2 regions of the Cytobacillus sp. GQ23 genome follow, and region 2 is predicted to be linked to the other one. Evidence: predicted binding sites of a transcription regulator. Region 2 holds the regulator's gene; the other holds the start of a gene.
The links. The regulator LexA, encoded in region 2, represses DNA repair genes until DNA is damaged. The targets are predictions, from matches to a motif close to CGAACATATGTTCG.

Region 1 (4,217 bases), on a different contig from region 2:
TATGGTCATGTGTTGCAATTGAAGTAAATTTGCCATTTAGCAGATGCCACTCTATTAATTTTATGAAGTTAGCGTCAATGTCATTTTTGTCCTGATAAGCAATTTCTTCAGGCTCCTTGTAAGCACCTTTTACAATCCGCAGCCGGAAATTCTGATACTTTTTAAGGTCTTCTTCTGCAGCACGGAAATATGCCTGGATAACAGTACCAAAGTTATCATATTCTCTGGATAATTCATCCAAAATATCAAAAGAGGGCTGCAGACGCTTTGAGTCTTCCATATCCATATTCACAAAAATACCATAGCGGCTTGCTCTCTCGACTATCTCCCTGACATTTTCAAGGCAAAAAGAATAGTCAATATCAAGGCCTAATTGAGAAGGCTTTAAAGAGATATGTGCATCAACCTGATTTTCATGAATTGCCTCTATTACTTCTATTATTTGTTTTTTCGCCTCTGCCGCCTCTTCTTTTTTAAATACAAATTCCCCGAGATTATCGACAGTACAAGAGATGCCATGAGCATTAAGCTCTTTTATACTCTGAATTGCTTCATCTAAATTTGTTCCCGCAACTACATTCTGCGCTCCCAATTTCAAACCATATTTCTTTGCAGCGTTATTCAGAAATTCGTTTTGGGAAAGGCCTATAAACAGATCTTTCAACATAGAAATATCCCCTAACTCTTGTAATTTCACAATAAGATTATAGCATGGATTTTCAATAAAAATTATTTTGCGAATTTTTATATTTTATTGATTCCCTACCAATGTTTCGTTAAAACCTCACAGGAAACCCGGCTCAACAATGACGATCCCCAGGCGCATAAAAAAACGCTTGGCATTATTAGCCAAGCGCTATAAGTATGATTCCGACTGGGTTCGAACCAGCGACCTCTACCCTGTCAAGGTAGCGCTCTCCCAGCTGAGCTACGGAATCGTTATGAATATTCCCCTTTACTTGGGACAATATAAAATATACTTCTTTTTATTCTAAAAGTCAATACCTATATTTCATCCAGAAACTATCAGGTTAGTAACTTTATAACCAGATTACATTCCCTTTACAAATTCAGCATTTGTACCTTTTAGGTATCTTTTTAAGATTATATGCTTTATAATGCCCTCTATATGATTCTTTTCTTAGTTGAATCAATCTATGCAGGGTTACGGAAGGAGAATTTGAATGAAGAAGCTAATGTACCCCTTTTTACTAGTATTAATATCTGCCGTTTTAGCTGCTTGTGGAGCTGATGACGAAAGCAAGAAGGCAGATAAAAAAGAAGAAGCAAAAACAGCTGAAACCGATCAGCAGGACCAGCAAAAGCAAATGGAAGAAATGCAAAAGAAAATGGATAAGCAAAAGCTTGATGAAAACAAGACAGTTGCCATTGTGAATGACCAGAAAATTCTTGGACGCGAGTATAACAGCGTGCTTACATCATCACAAATGATGTATCAGCAAATGGGACAAGATCCTACTAGCAAAGATGCTGCAGAAGAAATTAAGAAACAGACACTTGACAGTCTAGTGGGACAGACCCTGCTTCTACAGGAGGCTGATAAAAAAGGCTATAAAGCTTCAGATGAAGAAATTAAGAAAAAGCTAGAAGAAACAAAAGGGCAATTCAAAGATGACAAGGAATTTGAAACAGCAATGAAACAGGCTGGCCTTAATCCCGATTCATTAGAGACGGAAATTGCCAATAATATTAAATATACGAAATACATCGAAGGCGAGATTAAGCCTGGAGAAGTTACAGATGCTGATATTCAGAAGTTCTATGAAGAATATGCCAGCCAGGGTGGTGCTGAAGGTCAGGAGCCCCCTAAATTGGAAGAAGTAAAGCCGCAGATCAAACAGAATCTCGAACAGCAAAAACAGCAGGAAATGCTCGTTAAGCATGTAGAAGAGTTGAAGAAAAATGCAAAAATTGATATTAAGGTATAAATATATTTGAACAGCTCCCTATATCGGGAGCTGTTTTTCTATGCAAATGGCACTTAATGGATGTAATCTTCCCCTTGAGGAATTATTTAAATGCTGTAATATGTACTAGGGAGGATCAACATGATAAAACATACTACATTTATTCAAATAATTGCAGGTTATTTAATTCTCACTCTCGGTGTCTCATTAATCATTTTATCCAATATTGGTGCAGGTGCCTGGGACACTGTTTATGTTGGACTTTTTAATCAGTTCGGTCTGACCATCGGAACATGGTCATTCCTGGTCACTGCATCCCTTATATTTTTCAATGCCTTACTGACCTGGGAAAAACCGCAGTTTAAATCATTCATTGGTACCATATTAGCGAGTCTGGGGATTGATTTTTGGATGGAGATTGTTTTTAGCGGCTTCACAGTTACACAACTTCCCTATCAGATATTTGCCTTCTTCACTGGTATTATTCTTCTGGGCTTCGGGGTATCTATCTATATCCGACCGCAATTATTCAGCGGCCCAATTGATGGTTTAATGATCGCCACTGCCAAAAGGCTCAATATCAGCATAAAATCAGCTCGTATCATTAATGAATTTCTAGCATTAGCCCTTGGCCTTCTCTTAGGCGGCCCTGTAGGATTGGGTACATTAATTGTAGCCATCTTTTTAGGCTATGCCATACAATATGGAACTGCTTTTCTAAATCACTTAAAAGATAAGGGATTAAAAATTATTTAAAAGACTTCATTTGTGAAGTCTTTTTTTAAGCGAACAAATTTTCGTATTTCTCTTGATTAAGAACACACGTTCGTTTATAATGTAAATAAAAGTAAGGAGGGATTTCTCTATGAAAGGAATTCTTTATCGAGCTATGGAAGAGAGAAAACCTGTGGAAATCATTTACCACTCCAAACGCAATTCATTTACGCAAAGAAAAATATTAATCAAAGAACTTCGAGGCAGCACGATTTTAGCCTATTGTTTATATAGAAAACAGATGCGAATCTTTAATTTAAATCATATCATGTCCATTTTACCTGAAAAGCAGGCTCGCCAGATCAGCTAAAGGACAATTCAATATATTCATCAAGGCTGTATTTCACAGAAGAAGTACGCCTTTTTATTATGCCCCCTTCCCGATTATCCAGCTCCCTTTGGGGTATATATTCTCTAACTGGGATTGGACCCTAAAATTCTGCATGGTTTGGAAAGGATGGATTTTATGAAATCAAAATCATTCATTACTGCTTTGTTTGCAGGCTCCCTTTTATTGGCAGGCTGTAATCAGACTGAAGAGCAAATTGTAGAGAAGGAAGACAAAAACAACCCTTCTACTGAAGAACAGCGGGCAGAAACGAAGGAAGCATCGAAAGAGAACAAAAGAATCACTGAAGAAGTTGGCTTAGGAGACTCTCGAGATCTTTTCACAGAGGCTTATGGCGAAAATAAAAACAACGAGGAAATAGCCCGCTTTAATGGAGACAGTTTGCTGGTAGAGTTTCAGACCCATCGTGCAGTTAACGTTGAACTGCAATTTGAGGATATGGAAAAAGAAATGAGCAATGAAGAGGTTCTTGCATTTATCGAAAAAAGGATTCCGAAAGATGCTGAGGAAGTTAACAGAGTTAAAGATGATAATAACCACCGTGAAATCATTGAGTATAAAAGCGAACTATTAAAAGAAACCCTCAGTGAAGAAGTATATGAGGGGGATGAACCCGGTACCTTTACTGTTCTATTAACGAGCAGCGAAGAAAATTACGTCAGTGCCACACTTTCTATCGGCCATAGCGGCCAAGGTGCCTGACAGACCATACCAGATGAAAAAAGGAAGGATCTCATAGGAGCATCCTTCCTTTTTGCTATAATATTATTTTAAATTTGGAACTGCCCGGCTCGAGCCTGTTAGCCTTTTTATTAGGTTAAGCTGTTTGCGGCTTAGCCTGATCATCTTTTTTCATGAAAACCTGCAATGCAATCAACAGGATAAAGATACCTAAACCTACAATATCAGAAACCCCTTCAGGGTAAATAAGCAGCAGCCCCCCTGCAATTCCAAGCAGTCTTTCAAGAATATTCAGCTTTCGCAGCCAGTAGCCTATTACGCCAGCGCCTATGGCCATCATACCTGCCAAAGCGGTGAATACTACCCAGATTAAGTAATACCAGGTGGTATCAATCATCAATAACTCCGGTGAAAGTACAAACATATATGGAATAATAAAAGCCCCGATGGCAAGCTTGGAGGCTGTTACTCCAGTCTTTATCGGA
Region 2 (4,217 bases):
TCATGTGGTTTGTGATGACCTTGCCGGCGGCTATAAAATGACCAAGCACTTAATTGAACTGGGGCATAAGAAAATTGCATTTGTATTCGATAAGCATTTAGAGTCGTCCTCAGAAGTTGTGAATAGAATGCAAGGTTATAAAAATGCTTTAAAAGAAAATGGATTGCCTATTGAAGAGCATTTATTCGTTCCTTTTAATTTAGCGAACTATAATCATACGGATTCCAAAACAGTTATGGCTGAGAATCCGCAGCTATTAGAGTGCTTAAAACAAACCAATCGTCCGACAGCATTATTTGTCTGTAATGATATTACGGCATCCTTTGTCTATGTGATTGTCAAAAAATTAGGTCTTTCTATCCCGCATGATATTTCCATAAGCGGCTATGAAGGTGTTTACTTAGGGTCCATAATAGATCCGCCGCTTACCACGATTTCTACTCCCATTATTGAAATGGGGAGAAAGGCATGTGAAATATTAATTGATAAGATTGAAGGGAAAGTTCCATTATCTGAGAGAAAGAAAATTCAGCTAGAACCAAGTTTGTTAGTAAGAGAATCGACAATGGCCAGATAAATAGCCTTCAACATTATTGAGTACCTTACAGTTGACCGAGCTTGCTGTGCTCTTCATTCAAGAAAACGTGACTTTTTTGAATGAAGAGTCTAAGCTTTTTTCATATTGTTATCCATACAAAAATGACTTTGAAAGTTAGGGAACTTAAGATTCCGCAAGTGAGCACATAAAAAACCCCGCTCAGCGATGAACGAGGTTTTTCTAGAAATATCGTCTGCATCTCTCTATTCTTTATGTCTTATTTTTAAGAAATCGAGACATGTCAGCAGTGCATCTCCTCCAAATCCTGCAATCACTGCCAGGAGAACTACCTTTAAGGCAGAGTCAGGATCTGAAGAAACGACCAAAAAAACAGCCGCTAAAGCCCCCATGATTACCTCTTCAAAGACCCCCAGATAGATGAATTTTTTTGTCCTTCTGGGTTTAACCATTTTGCCTTCTTTCCGAATATGTCCAACGACACCAACCAGCCCACCAATCAACAAAGCGAAGGTAATGTTCAAAAACATTTTTTCTTCACACTCCTAAAGTCGAGATTTTTTGAAAAGCGACCTTAGGTTGATTCTCGGTGTATTACCATTATATAGAAAATGAATATAAAATAATATGCATAAAAATACCGAATTTTCTGAATGATAAATTAGTCATACATGACTGTAACCTTATGCTAAAAGAAAAGTATCAGTTACTTTCGTACCGTTTTGCTGATAGTACCAGGTAATAGGAACTGATATCCTTCTTGAAATTGGAAAAAAACAAAAAGCAGGCTGAGGTGCCTGCTTTTTAACAATCTATCAATGCATATGACGGTATACGCCTATCACTTTCCCAAGAATAGAAACATTGCGGAGAATAATCGGTTCCATTGTGGAGTTTTCTGGCTGTAGACGAATAAAGTCTTTTTCTTTAAAGAATCTCTTAACAGTTGCTTCGTCTTCCTCTGTCATGGCAACTACGATATCTCCATTATTGGCAGTGCTCTGCTGTTTTACGATTACATAGTCTCCATCAAGGATCCCTGCTTCAATCATACTTTCTCCCATGATTTCAAGCATGAATACATGCTCGTCAGCAGGTGCCATTCTTTCCGGAAGCGGAAAATATTCTTCAACATTTTCAATTGCCGTTATCGGCTGCCCTGCGGTTACTTTACCAACGATCGGAACATTGACTGCACTGATCTTGGGGATATTTGAAGCTTCGTCCATATCTAAAATCTCAATGGCGCGCGGTTTAGTAGGGTCTCTGCGGATCAGCCCTTTGCTTTCAAGCCTGGCGAGATGACCGTGAACAGTTGAGCTTGAAGCCAGGCCGACTGCTTCCCCAATTTCCCTTACAGAAGGAGGATATCCTCTCAACTTAACTTCTTCTTTAATAAACTCCAATATATCTTGCTGCCTTTTTGATAGTTTCACCATCTTTACGCACCTCGTATGTGTTTTTGTTGTCTCAATTATAGCATCAATTACCATATGATACAAACATAAGTTCGAATTTTTATTGACACAAAACAAACGTTCGGTCTATAATAAAAACATCAAATGCGAACATATATTCTCTTGAGGGTGGTTAATTATGCTGAACAAATTGTGGAAATCATATTCTTATGCTATTATTCTCTTCGTTTTGAGCTTGGCGGCATCGCTTATAATGCTCATACAGATAGAAGCACCTGATACGGAAAAGTTTGTGAAAGTCACTGTTGCAGAAGGGGATTCATTATGGAAGATTGCTGAAAATTTTTCTGCCGAGCATTCAATGTCAACAGATCAATTTATTAATTGGGTTGAACAAAATAATGGGATAGCGGCAGGAAGGATTTTTCCGGGTGATGAAATTGTCATTCCAGTAAAAGCTCTGGATGACCAGCCATATAAAGAGCTTGCCAGCTCAGACCTTAACGAATAAGGAGAAGTTATGAAAGCAATTATTTACTGCAGAGTTAGTACAACAAAGGAAACTCAGGAAACGTCCCTTTCTAGGCAGGAAGAAGAGCTTTTGAACCTGGCGGGAAAAAATGGCTTTGAAGTAGTCAAGGTCATCCGCGAACAGGCAAGCGGATACGATCTTGAAAGGGACGGTATATTGGAGCTTTTAGACTTAATTAAAAACAAGGAGATAAAGGTGGTCCTCATCCAGGATGAAACCAGGCTGGGGAGGGGGAATGCCAAAATTGCGATCCTCCATTGTATTTTAAAAGAAGAAGTCCAGTTATACAGCATCTCGAATAATGGCAAACTGGAGCTTTCAGAATCAGATTCGATGGTCCTGAGCATAGTAGGAATGGTAGAGGAGTATCAGAGAAAGCTGCATAACATCAAAATTAGACGCGGCATGCAGCGGGCTGTTGATAAAGGGTACAGGCCCGAGAAAAACCTAAGTAATCAGGGAGCAAGTGGCGGCAGGGAAAGAATAGAGGTGCCGATAGAGGAAATTATCCGGCTGAGGAAAAACGAGTTAACATTTGCCGAGATTGCTGCGACATTAAGGGGATTCGGCTATAATATTTCCAAAGCAACTGTCCACAGAAGGTATAAAGAATATATTGATTCACTTTCAGAGTAGAGCACTTTTCTTGTCAAAAGTGCTCATTTTTAGTATGATGGCATTTGAGTTTCAGTATTGTTCCATAACTGAAGCTGCTGTATAATAAAAACTTCCATCAGATTATTCAAAGGTAAACTTTTGATATAAAGGAGTTTTAATAAATGCTGCCTAAACAAAAACTTGCCCGAATTAATGAATTGGCAAAGAAGGCCAAGGAATCCGGACTGACTGAAGCAGAAGCGAAAGAACAGACCTCGCTGCGCAAAGAGTATTTGGAGACTTTCCGCTCAGGCATGTTAAACACGCTGAAAGGCGTTACAATCGTTGATCCGAAAGGGAATGATGTAACACCGAAAAAGCTGAAGGAATTCCAAAATAAAAATCGCCTTCACTAATAATATAATTGCAAGGGATACACTGTGCTGTATTCCTTCTTTTAATAGAGGAGATGGTATTACTGCCTGTCTCCGCTTTTTTTACATATGCCGGGTGTTTTTGTGTCAATATAGTAACAAACCGGCTTTTTGTCCTTTACCTAACCCTATTGGTTGTGAAAATAAGGGACACCCGATAATATTATAAGAGTGAAGAATTTCTACTCGAAAGGATGTATTGAATGTTTAATCACACAGATGAACTATCCATCAGTTCCATTCGTACTTTATCAATTGACGCCATTGAAAAGGCAAATTCCGGCCATCCGGGCATGCCAATGGGAGCTGCTCCAATGGCTTATACTCTTTGGACGCGCTTTATGAACCACAATCCAAAAAATCCGGACTGGTTCAACCGTGATCGTTTTGTCCTTTCTGCAGGACATGGCTCTATGCTTTTATACAGCCTTCTTCATCTTTCCGGCTATGATGTATCCATGGATGATATTAAAGAGTTCAGACAGTGGGGAAGCAAGACTCCCGGTCACCCTGAATACGGCCATACTCCTGGTGTTGACGCAACTACAGGCCCATTAGGACAAGGTATTGCTATGGCTGTCGGTATGGCAATGGCTGAACGCCACCTTGCTGCTACATACAATAAAGACAACTTCAATGTTGTTGATCATTATACATACAGCATTTGCGGTGACGGAGAT

Region 1: the regulator LexA is predicted to act here: its motif matches at 2,715-2,728, upstream of AC6CHU_RS13195 (WYL domain-containing protein).

What each region holds. Positions count from the first base shown of each region.
Region 1 is NZ_JCAXER010000014.1:60,437-64,653, forward strand. It holds gene AC6CHU_RS13175 (proline dehydrogenase family protein) at 1-667, opposite strand, end outside; tRNA gene AC6CHU_RS13180 (tRNA-Val) at 866-938, opposite strand; gene AC6CHU_RS13185 (SurA N-terminal domain-containing protein) at 1,185-1,949, shown strand; gene AC6CHU_RS13190 (YczE/YyaS/YitT family protein) at 2,070-2,684, shown strand; gene AC6CHU_RS13195 (WYL domain-containing protein) at 2,794-3,012, shown strand; gene AC6CHU_RS13200 (hypothetical protein) at 3,169-3,753, shown strand; gene AC6CHU_RS13205 (TRAP transporter permease) at 3,869-4,217, opposite strand, start outside.
Region 2 is NZ_JCAXER010000007.1:45,736-49,952, forward strand. It holds gene AC6CHU_RS07600 (LacI family DNA-binding transcriptional regulator) at 1-577, shown strand, start outside; gene AC6CHU_RS07605 (DUF4257 domain-containing protein) at 802-1,086, opposite strand; gene lexA (transcriptional repressor LexA) at 1,372-1,995, opposite strand; gene yneA (cell division suppressor protein YneA) at 2,153-2,485, shown strand; gene AC6CHU_RS07620 (YneB family resolvase-like protein) at 2,495-3,142, shown strand; gene AC6CHU_RS07625 (DUF896 domain-containing protein) at 3,286-3,519, shown strand; gene tkt (transketolase) at 3,741-4,217, shown strand, end outside.